2 regions of the Streptomyces sp. HSS9-12 genome follow, and region 1 is predicted to be linked to the other one. Evidence: riboswitches for the same ligand, from Rfam matches in the RefSeq annotation. Region 1 holds a riboswitch; the other holds the start of a gene.
What was found. A riboswitch is a leader RNA that binds a small molecule or an ion and turns the genes downstream of it on or off. The one in region 1 is predicted to bind cobalamin.

Region 1 (5,518 bases):
CCACGGACCGCTCCAACCCGCCCTCCAGGACGGGCAGTCCGATCTGCAGGACTGCCCTGACGCCCTTGTCGGGGCGACCGCGCAGGCGGCGGGCGGCACGCAGCCGCGCCACGTCGGAGACGAGGTTGGGGGCGAAGGTCATGGCGACGACGACGGCGACGCCGACCTCGTACAGCGCGCCGGGCAGGGACTTGAGCAGCCGGGCCGGGTTGGCGAGGGCGTTCCCGGCGCCGACGCAGGCGAGCAGGGTGGCCAGCTTCAGCCCGTCGTAGAGCGCGAAGACCAGGCCTTCGGCGGTGACCCGGCCGCCGATGCGCACGCCTCGGGCCCACTCCGGGAGCGGGATCTCGGGGAGGGTGAACAGTGTTGTGCTGCCGGGGATCGGGGAGCCGAGGACGATGGAGAAGACGATCCGGATGGCGACGACGAACAGGCCGAGCCTGAGGAATGCGCTGTAGCTGCGCGCCCAGGGGGCGTCGGTGCGGCGGGCCGCGACGACGTAGCCCGCGACGGTGGCGAGCAGGGCGAGCAGCAGCGGATTGGTGGTACGGGAGGCGGCGGTGCCGAGGCCGAGGGCCCACAGCCACCAGGCGCCGGCGTGCAGGGCGGTGCCGCGGGATGCCGCGGGCGGGCGCAGCGAGAGCCGCCGGCGACGCGGATGGGCGATGGGCCTGTTGTCGCGGGGTGGCACTGGTCGTGGCTCCGTGGTCATCCGCGGCGGCGGCGCGCCTGCCACAGCGCGGCGGCGCCGAGGCCGAGGACGACCGCAAGTCCCGCGAGGAGGCCCGCGGACGGGCCGCCGTCCTGAGCCGCCCGCTTCCGCTTCGCCGACGCGTCGGCCTTCGAAGCCGACGCGGAGCCGTCGCCGGATATCTCGTCGGCGCAGCCCGTCTTCGGGTAGCCGGAAATCGCGCACAGCAGCGCGTCGGAGTTGTAGCGCAGCGGCTTGGCGACGGCGGCGAGCGCTTCGGCGGTCGTCGCGTCCTCGGCGACGCGAGCGCACTCCGTACGGGGCTTCGGCGGCGTCTCGCCGCCGCGGCCGGCAGCGGCTGGGGGAGCGTCCGCCGCGGTGCCGAAGTCGATGACGAGCGCGATCCGCTTGGCGCCGCGCTTGGGGTCGGTGCCCCCGCAGATCGTGTCGAAGGCCGCGGTGCCGCGTGGCTGGGCGGCGTCCTGGGAGTCCTCGCTGACGGAGAAGCGGAAACCGTGGATATCGCCGTCGGCCGGCCGCGCGGTCGCCGGCCCCTCGGTGGCGTATGCCCAACTGCCGCCGTGGCGCTCCCAGAACGACCAGTAGCGGTACCCCTGGGCGGACCCCGCGGCCAGGGTCCTCGGCATGTGCGGGTGCCCGGCCGCTTGCGCCGGTATCGCGCCCAGCACGGTGCCCGCGGCGATGGCGAGGCCGGTGGCGCAGGCCGCGACGGCGACCGCGCCGTGGAGTCCCCGGCCGGCCCGGCGGTCGCCGGGGCTGCCGGCCCGTCGCCCCTCCGCGTTGGCGACCGTCGGCGAGGCCCCGTGACGAAGGGCGGCCGGCTGCCCGCCCCCCTTCGCCGTAGACCGCCGAGCGGTGTAACGCTCCCGCTCCGTCATCGCTACTTCCTGCGGCCGCTGATGAGGATGCCGATGCCGATGCCCGCGACAAGGCCCACGCCGACGATCCACCACACCGCCGTACCGTTGCCCTCATCGGCGGCGTTCCGCTCCGGGCCCGCCTGCCCGGCGGCGTGCTCGGCGGCCGGCTTCGGGCCCGTGGCGTTCAGCTGCCGCACCAGGTCGGTGCCACCGAAGTCGCGCGGGTCGGCGCCGGTCGCGTGGACGGCCAGGACCAGCTGGGCGAGGGCGGCGGGGTCGCCCTGCGACCACCGTGCGGAGTTCTTCTCCAGCCACCGCAGCGGCTTCTCGGCCGCCTCGCGGTGCCCGCCCGCGGCGAGCGCGAGGACGGCGTCGGCGGTGTTGCCGTAGTCGGGCTGGTTCTTGGCGCCCGGCATTGCCGACATCAGGTGCCGGCCGCTCCTCTCCAGCGCCTTGGCGAGGTACGCGGCCCCGCCCTGCGCCGCGTCGTCCGGCTCGCGCGCGTCCTTGGCATCGGAGGCACCGCAGTCGATCGGCTTGACCGCCTCGTCCGTGCCCTTGTCCAGCGGCTCCACCGCCAGGCCCTTGCCGAGGCCGGCGAGGGCCGCGGCCGCCGTCGCGTCGGCGTTGGCGGTGAGCTTGCCGCCCTTGGGCTGGTAGGCGAACGCGCCCTGCTCGCCCGCCTTCTCATCGCAGCCGAGCTGGAAGCCGACCAGCGCGTCGTACGCCGACTTGCCCTTCTGGGACTTCACGTCCTCCGGCTTTCGGCCCGCCGCGACGAGGGCGCCGATGACGACCGACGTCGAGTTGGCGTCGCTCGGGCTGCCCGGGTTGTAGCCCCAGCCGCCGTCCTGGTTCTGCACGGTCTTCAGCCAGTCCACCGACTTCGACACGGCGCTCGCATGGCCGCCGAGCGCGGCCAGTGCCTGTACGGCCACCGCGGTCGCGTTGCTGTCGACCGGCGTCTTCGCGTCGCACTCCTCCGTGGGGTCCGCCCGGTACGCGGCGAAGCCGCCCGAGGAGCACTGCTGCCCGGCGAGCCAGTCCACGGCCTTCTTCGCCGGGGTCACACCCACCGTGTCCTGCGCGAGCAGGGCCACCGACTGCCGCCACACCCCGTCGTACGTGGGGTCCTTCGTGCCGTACAGGCCCGAGGGGAGCTTCGGGGCGGCGGAGGGGGAGGGCGACGCGTCGGCGATCGCGGTCGGGGCGGCAACCGCACAGAGCACGGCCGACGCGGCGAGGGCCGCGGCGCTGCGGCGTACGTTCATAGCGGTGGTGCCTCTCGATGTGTCGCGGTGGTGAGGGATACGGGGGCAGGGCACGGCCGTTCCCTCACGCGTTCGTCGCGCGATGGCACCGGGCTCGCCTTCCGCACTCCTCGACGGTGCCGCTGCCGGTGGTACCGGCGGCGGGAGCCTTCGTCGTCTCCGGTCGGGTGCTCCGGCTCGCCCCGGTCGATGCGTACGCGGGTACGCCCTGGGCTCACGGTTGCGGGTCAGCGCCGGATTTGCACCGGCTTCCCCCGATCGGACACGGATGCAGTTGTCGCCGGACAGCTTAACCGGGCACGCTGACGCGCCCTGATGGCGGGCGGGCGTGAACGATGGGGCGGGCAGGGATGCGGTGGGCGGCGGTGGCCGCCGCGCGCTGTGCTTTCGTGGGCGGTGCAGTGGGCGGAGGTGTTGGCCTGGCGCTCGCTGGCAGCGTGCGGCCAGGGCCCGGGCGCCGCCGCGAAGGCAGGCCCCCGGGGAGGCGTGATGGGCCCGCCGGGAGACGCGGAGGCGGGTCGCCGTGCCCGTGGCGGATTTCCGCGGCGGGGTTTCTGCCGGCGCAGTCGTGGGCGAGTGGGTAGCGGCCGGCCGTTGGCTGTGGGTGAGCAGGGGCGCACGGGTGGCTGCCCGCCGGGAGAGGCGGAGGCGGGTCGCCGTGCCCACGGCGGGTCTCATCCGCCGCGATACGAGGCATGCGGGGCAAAACCCGGGCGCGGAACGCCCGGTCAGGACGGCGTTGTGACGTCGATCAGGCGGCAGACCGTTTCGATGTCGATCTTCACCTGGGCAATGGAGGCCCGCCCGGAGAGCCATGTGATCAGCGCCGAGTGCCACGTGTGCTCGATGACCCGGACCGCCGAGAGCTGCTCGGGGGTCGGCGCCCCGTCCAGCCCCATCGCGTCCAGAATGATCGCGGTCGTCAGCCGCGACACCGTGTCCACCTCGGAGCTCACCGACCGGTCGGCGAAGGTCAGCGCCCGGACCATGGCGTCCGCCAGGTGCGGCTCGCGCTGCATCGCGCGGAACGCCCGCATCAGCGTCTGCGCCACCCGCGCGGACGGCTGCTCCTCGGTCGGTGGGCGCTTGCGCAGCGTCTCGTGCATGTGCTGCAGCTGGTCCTGCATGGTCGCGACCAGCAGATGCACCTTGGAGGGGAAGTAGCGATAGAGCGTGCCGAGGGCGACGTTGGAGAGCTCGGCGACCTCGCGCATCTGGACCGCGTCGAAGCCACCGCGGCTGGCCAGCTGAGCGCTGGCGTGCAGGATGCGCCGACGACGCGCCTCCTGGCGTTCCGTCAGGGGAGGGGAGGACGGCTGGCGCTCTGTCGTCATATGTCCCATTCCGTGACATCCGTGGTCTGCGTCGAAGTTGCGGGGGGTCCGCACAGCATGGCAGGGGCCGTGCCGTGGCGCGAATCACCTGCTCCGCCCCTCCCTGACGGGCTACCTGCGGGTAGATTCGTAGCTCCTTGAGCGATCAAGTCTGAAACTTGTTCTAGATTAGCGCGAGCGATTACGCTCCGGCTGAACTGCTGTGAGAAGGGGGCCGAGAGTGACCGCTGAGGCCATACCGGCAGCCGTGCCTCACTTCCCTGCCGGGGCATCCGCGGCCGAGCGCGGCGCCCCGCTGCGCATTGCGCTGCTGACCTACAAGGGGAACCCGTTCTGCGGGGGCCAAGGCGTCTACGTACGGCACCTGTCCCGCGAGCTCGCCCGGCTCGGCCACACCGTCGAGGTCATCGGCGCCCAGCCGTACCCCGTCCTCGACGCCGGAGTCACCCTCACCAAGCTGCCCAGCCTCGACCTGTACCGCCCGTCGGACCCGTTCCGCACTCCGGGGCGCGACGAGTACCGGGACTGGGTCGACGCCCTGGAGGTCGCCACCATGTGGACCGGCGGCTTCCCGGAGCCGCTGACCTTCAGCCTCCGCGCCCGTCGTCATCTCGCCGCCCGCCGCGGCGCGTTCGACATCATCCACGACAACCAGACCCTCGGCTACGGCCTGCTGGGCCTGGAGCGCCTCGGCTTCCCGCTGGTCACCACCATCCACCACCCGATCACCGTGGACCGCCGGCTGGAGCTGGACGCCGCCGACGGCTGGAAGCGCCGCCTCTCCGTACGCCGCTGGTACGGCTTCACGCGCATGCAGAAGCGGGTGGCACGCCGGCTGCCGTCCGTCCTGACCGTCTCCGGCTCCTCGCGCCAGGAGATCGTCGACCACCTCGGGGTGCGCCAGGACCGCGTCCATGTCGTGCACATCGGCGCGGACACCGAGCTGTTTTCCCCGGACCCGGCGGTTCCGGAAATCCCCGGCCGGATCGTCACCACCTCCAGCGCCGACGTACCGCTCAAGGGCCTGGTCTTCCTCGTCGAGGCGCTGGCCAAGCTGCGCACCGAGAACCCGCGCGCCCACCTCGTCGTCGTGGGCAAACGCGCCGAGGACGGGCCCGTCGCCGCCGCCATCGAGCGCTACGGGCTCGATGGAGCCGTCGAGTTCGTCAAGGGCATCAGCGACCAGGATCTGGTCGACCTGGTGCGCGGCGCGCAGGTCGCCTGCGTGCCCTCCCTCTACGAGGGCTTCTCGCTGCCCGCCGCCGAGGCCATGGCCACCGGTACCCCGCTGGTCGCCACCACCGGCGGCGCCATCCCCGAGGTCGCCGGCCGCGACGGCGA
Region 2 (5,518 bases), on a different contig from region 1:
TCGGCGGCAACCCGAGCTTCTCCGCGATCGCCTGCTGGGCCACGATCGGCGACTTCAGCGCGGCCCAGATCTCGGCCCGGTCGGGCCTGACGTCGGCCACCGCGCAGTTCGGCTCCAATGCGCTGTTGCTGGCGAACTGAAACGTGAAGGTGCCCTCCACGGCCTTCGTCAGCAGTCCCAGCTTCGGTACCGCGAACGGAAGCTCGGCTTCCTTCAGTTCCCGCAGCACGGTGGCATCGGACGCTCCGTCCTCGGTGCCGGGGCCCCAGGTCACCTGCAATGCCCGCACCGCGTCGATGCACTGCCCGAAGGTCTTTCCCCGTACCGCTACGCCGGTGGAGACGCTCGCGACATCGGTGATGCCCGGCATCGCCCGTACCGCTGCCAGGTTCTGTACCGACCGCACCGTGCCGTTGATCGTAGGCGGCCGGCACACCATGGTCGGCTTTGCGCCGGGTATGTCCAGGTCCATGGCGAACTGCTTACGGCCCGTGACGCTTTCGAGCGCGTCGATCCGGCTCTGTGCTGTGCCGATGACCGAGAAGTGCGACTGCGGTTTGAGAGTGACGGACACCTGCACGGTCTGCGGGCTCGCGGCCTTCTCCGCCAGCGAGCCGTAGGTCGCGCTCTTGCCGCTCTCTGAGGTGATCATCCCTGCGCGGCTGGTCAGCGCCGATACCGGCTCGCCGAACTCCGCGGCCGCGGCCTCCAGCAGCCGGTGCCTGGCAGTGGCCGCCGCGACGCGGATCGGGGTGTAGGTGGAGATGGTGGTGTTCGACCCGCCGGTGAGCTGGTTGAACAGCAGCTCCGGACGCGCATCGGCGAGCGTGATGCGGATCTTGTCCAGGGGCAGGTCCAGCTCTTCCGCGATCAGCATCGCGCTGGAGGTGGTGATGCCCTGACCCACCTCGGCGCGCGGCAGCGCGAACGAGGCGGTGCCATCGGTGTGCACCTGAATGCTGATCAGGTTGGACGTGGGCCGCGCGGCATCCGTGAGCATGTCGTTGAGGTCGTACAGCTCGGACGGCTGGGAAGGCGACGGGACAGCCGCCGCAGCATGTGAGGGTGCCACAGCCGTTTCCCCCAACTGCGCTGCCACCGTCAGTGTCGAAGCTGCCACCACGTATCCCAGGAATCGCCGCCGTCCCACCTCGCGGGGGGCGGCTGCCTCCTCCGACTGCTGCGGACCCTCGTGGGCTCCCATCACCTGTCCTCTCGACAAATTCGAACAGCTTCGCGGCGAGGGCCGCCGTACCGGTCAGCACGGGGGGTTACGGACCGGAAGCCACTTCTCGCCGGTCAACGGACTGTCGTCGGGCAGCCCGCTTGGACTCAGCAACCGCCTCCGCCATTGATGGGAGTGACTGCCGGGTTCCTAGAGTTGACTGTTCAAACTCGGAGCGATCCAAACGCATGAGCGGCTTCCATTGCATCGGGGAACGATGTGCCGGTGGCCGTCGCTTCGTATCGGCTACCGGCGATGGGCGCACACCGCGGATCGGGATTAGGACGCTCCCGCTGGGGTCCCCCATGCCGAAGGCCGGGGGAGGGCGGGGGCGAACCGACTGCGTTCCCCAGCCTACCCGCCGTCGCCCAGCGGCCGTCCGGCCCGCAGGTTCCATCGCCCGGCGCGCCCGCTCAACTCCACGGCGGCCAGCGGTGGTACGTCGATCCGCCAGAACGCCTGCACGGGCAGATCCAGCGCCCGTACGACCGCCGCCCGTACGACATCGACCTCGACGACGGCGACCACCCGCCCCGGCTCACTGGCCTCCCTCTTCAGCCAGCCGCCCACCCGGTCGCACAGTTCGAACAGCGACTCCCCGCCGTGCGGTGCGCACGCCGGGTCCGTAAGCCAGGCCTTCACCGCCTCGGGCTCGGCGGCGGTGACCTCCTCCAGGGTCATGCCGCTCCACCGGCCCATCGCAAGCCCGGCCAACTCGGGCCGCGGCACCGCGTCCAGGCCGAGACCGGTGGCGGTCTCCCCGCAGCGTGCGGTGGGGGAGATGGCTACGCGGTCCGCAGCCGGCACGCTTTCGGCGGCGAACCGAGCGCGCCGCAGCCCCGCGGCGTCCAGGGAGCAGCCGTCGTCGAAGCGCGCCTGCCGCAGAGCAGCACTCACCGCTGGTGAGATCAACATCACCCGAGTGGTCACACGCCACTCCTCCCTGGGCCAACCAGCCGATGAGTACCGGGCCTTGGGGGCACACATGCGGAATGGTGTGCACCCCTGTGCGGCCCGCGCGCCCCTTGGCCGGATCGCCCATTCGCGATACCGTCGCGACGATATTGACGACGGCAAACGGAAGCCGGTGGGAATCCGGCACGGTCGCGCCACTGTAAGCCCGGCAGGAGCCGACCCCGCCCCGGGGTGGTGATCGCTGGGTGAGTCAGACCCGCTGCCGTCGTTCCGAGCTCCAACGACATGGGACGCGCGTTCCCCGGGAGGTCCTGCCATGGCGCAGTCCGTCGCCCCGCCGACTCTTGCCCCCGCCGCTCCGGCCACGCTGCCGATCCGGGTGATCCTGCCCTGGGCGGCCTTCTTCGGCATCCTGATGCTGATCCTGCTGTACTTCGTCGGTGCCGAGCAGGGCGCGACGGCGCTGCTCTCCGGCGAGAACGTGCACGAGTGGGTGCACGACGGCCGCCACCTGCTCGGTTTCCCCTGCCACTGACAGGGGCCCCGAACGTGAACTCCATCACCGTCAGATCTCTCCTGGTGCGCGGCATGCTCGCCGGCCTCGCCGCCGGGCTGCTCGCCCTCGTCGTCGCCTATCTGCTCGGCGAACCGCACGTGGACGCCGCCATCGCGTACGAGGAGGGACACTCCCACGAACACGGCGCGGAGCTGGTGAGCCGCACCATGCAGTCCACCGCTGGACTGGCCACCGGCGTGCTCATCTACGGCGTGGCGCTGGGCGGCATCGCGGCCCTGGCGTTCTGCTTCGCCCTGGGCCGGATCGGCCGCTTCAGTCCGCGCGCGACCGCCGCCCTGCTGTCGGCCGCCGCCCTGGTCGCGGTCTACCTGGTGCCGTTCCTGAAGTACCCGGCCAACCCGCCGTCGGTCGGCGACCCCGACACCATCGGCAAGCGCACCACGCTGTACTTCCTGATGATGGCCCTCAGCGTGCTGCTGGCGGTCGCGGCCGTCATCCTGGGCAAGCGCCTCGCGCCGCGACTGGGCACCTGGTACGCCACGGTGGTGGCCGGGGCGGGGTTCGTCCTCGCTGTCGGTCTGGCCTACGCGTTCCTGCCGACGATCAACGAGGTGCCGCACGACTTCTCGGCGACGCTGCTGTGGCAGTTCCGCCTCGCGGCCCTGGCCATCCAGCTCACCCTGTGGGCCTCCTTCGGGGTGCTGTTCGGCCACCTCGCGGAGCGGGTCCTTCAGCCTCGTAGCGAAACCGCCGGCAGCCAGCCGGTGGCTGTGGAGGTAGCACCCGCAGCCAACTGAGGCAGCCATACGGAAGGGTCCGCCGGGTAGCTAGCTACCCGGCGGACCCTTCCTTTCGTTGTGCGCGCGGCGGATGTCAGGGCAGCGCCGGGTAGGGCACGAAGGTGCTGCTGTTCTCGTCGATGGCGAGGTGCTGCCGTGAGACGTACGACCGAGGTCGAGGACTGCTGCGTCTGCATGCGCCGCGGGTCCTCGGCGCGCTGGTACGCCGCGACGGGCACTTCGGCCTCGCCGAGGACTCCGTACAAGAGGCGCTGCTCGCGGCCGCCCGGCAATGGCCAGAGAAGGGCCTCCCGGACAATCCTCGCGGGTGGCTGATCAAGGTCGCCTCCCGCCGCCTCATGGACCAGCTGCGCAGCGACGAGACGCGAAGACGCTGAGTCAGTTCTGGAACCGCGCAGGGCCGGCTCAGCTCGGGGCGAGCGGGGTGAACGTGACGGGCAGGTGCTCCGGGCCGCGCAGTACGGAGGGCCGTCGGAGCAGCGTGCCGGGCGGCACGGCCAGGGCGAGACCGGGAAGCCGGCGCAGGACGGTGCCGATGGCGATCTGTCCCTCCAGCCGGGCCAGGGGCGCGCCCAGGCAGTAATGGATGCCGTGCCCGAACGCCAGGTGGGAGCTGTCCCGCCGGGCGATGTCCAGGCGGTCGGGGTCCGGGAAGCGTGCCGGGTCGCGGTCCGCGATGGCGGTGGCGATCAGTACGGTCGCCCCGCGCGGGATGTTCACCCCGGCGATGTCGACGTCCTCGCGGGCGAACCGGGCGATGCCGGGGTTCACCGGCCCGTCGTAGCGGAGGAACTCCTCGATCGCGTCCGGCAGCAGCCCCGGGTCCGCCCGGAGCAGCTCCAGCTGCTCGGGGTGGGCGAGCAGCGCGGCGATGCCGCTGCCGATCAGGTTGACCGTGGTGATGTACCCAGCGACCAGCAGCAGGAACGCCATGGCGATCAGCTCGTGGTCGTCCAGCCGCTGCTCCTCGTCCCGGGCGGTGACCAGCGCGCTGAGCAGGTCGTCCCCGGGCCGGGCCCGTTTGGCCTCCAGAAGCCCCTTCAGATAGCTCCGCATCTGCTGCCAGGCGTTGTCGATCACGGCCGGGTCGGGCGGTTCGGCCTGCCGGGGGATCATGGCGTCGGTCCACCGGTGGAAGTCGTGCCGGTCCTGCACAGGCACGCCCAGCAGTTCACTGATCACGGTGACCGGAAGCGGCAGCGCGAAGTCCGCGATGAGATCGGCGCGGCCGATCGGCAGGACCGCGTCGAGCAAGGCGTCAGTGATCTCCTGTACGCGTGGACGCAGCTCGGCCACGCGGCGGGCGGTGAAGCCCTTGGAGACCAGACGGCGCAGCCGGGTGTGGTCGGGCGGATCGACGCGGAGCATGTTCCGCAGAAAGGACTCCCGCTCCGTCGAGGGCAGCCGCTCAAGGAGCCGGGTGTCGGCGGCGTCCCGGATGTCGTTGCTCAGCCTGGGGTCCGACAGCGCCGCGAGCCCGTCCTCGTAGCCGGTGATCAGCCAGGCTTCCACCCCGCCGGCGAGCACGGCACGACACACGGGGCCGTCCTCGCACAATCGCCGGTAGAACGGGAACGGATCCAGGAGGAAGGCAGGGTCCGTATACGGCAGAACGATCGGCTCGCTCTCCATACCCCCAACGTTACGTCGTCGAGGCGGGGGGCGCCGAGGTGAAGTTCGGCCACCCTGCACGCGGCAAGGGGGTGCAGGTGCAAATCCTGTCGTCCCGACGGTCTGACCCGGGGCTCGCGGGCGGCCTGCGGCGGCTTTGACCGTCCTCGCCAGAGCGGGGGCGCAACCCGACCCTGTGCACAAGTGCAGGCCCAGCGCCTCACCGTGCCGCATGCCCGTGTCCGGCAGCGGCTCGAGCAGGTCGGCCAAACTGGTCGGCGAAGGCCTGGGCGTTGTGTCGCTGGAATGCCGCCGCCTGCGCCGGTGTCCAGCGCAGCCGTTCCGGAGCCACCGGTCGGGGCATGAACGCGAAACGGGCTGGACCGCCGGCCAGCAGCCAGGTCCGGCGGCGGCCCCAAGCTGCGCTGGAGAAGGGCAAGTTCGCCGGAG

Region 2: it holds a riboswitch for cobalamin, as region 1 does, so the genes downstream of both, ACY34J_RS11760 (CbtB domain-containing protein) here and ACY34J_RS22325 (prenyltransferase/squalene oxidase repeat-containing protein) in region 1, are expected to answer to the same signal.

The regions. Positions count from the first base shown of each region.
Region 1 covers NZ_JBUEGC010000046.1:11,463-16,980, forward strand. Annotated here, with positions in the region: gene ACY34J_RS22315 (energy-coupling factor transporter transmembrane component T family protein) at 1-712, opposite strand, end outside; gene ACY34J_RS22320 (SCO2322 family protein) at 709-1,338, opposite strand; gene ACY34J_RS22325 (prenyltransferase/squalene oxidase repeat-containing protein) at 1,593-2,843, opposite strand; cobalamin riboswitch at 2,988-3,143, opposite strand; gene ACY34J_RS22330 (TetR family transcriptional regulator) at 3,572-4,177, opposite strand; gene ACY34J_RS22335 (glycosyltransferase family 4 protein) at 4,398-5,518, shown strand, end outside.
Region 2 covers NZ_JBUEGC010000017.1:68,263-73,780, forward strand. Annotated here, with positions in the region: gene ACY34J_RS11750 (molybdopterin cofactor-binding domain-containing protein) at 1-1,204, opposite strand, end outside; gene ACY34J_RS11755 (histidine phosphatase family protein) at 1,580-2,155, opposite strand; cobalamin riboswitch at 2,268-2,421, shown strand; gene ACY34J_RS11760 (CbtB domain-containing protein) at 2,457-2,675, shown strand; gene ACY34J_RS11765 (CbtA family protein) at 2,690-3,454, shown strand; partial or broken gene ACY34J_RS11770 (sigma factor) at 3,577-3,831, shown strand; gene ACY34J_RS11775 (cytochrome P450 family protein) at 3,863-5,089, opposite strand.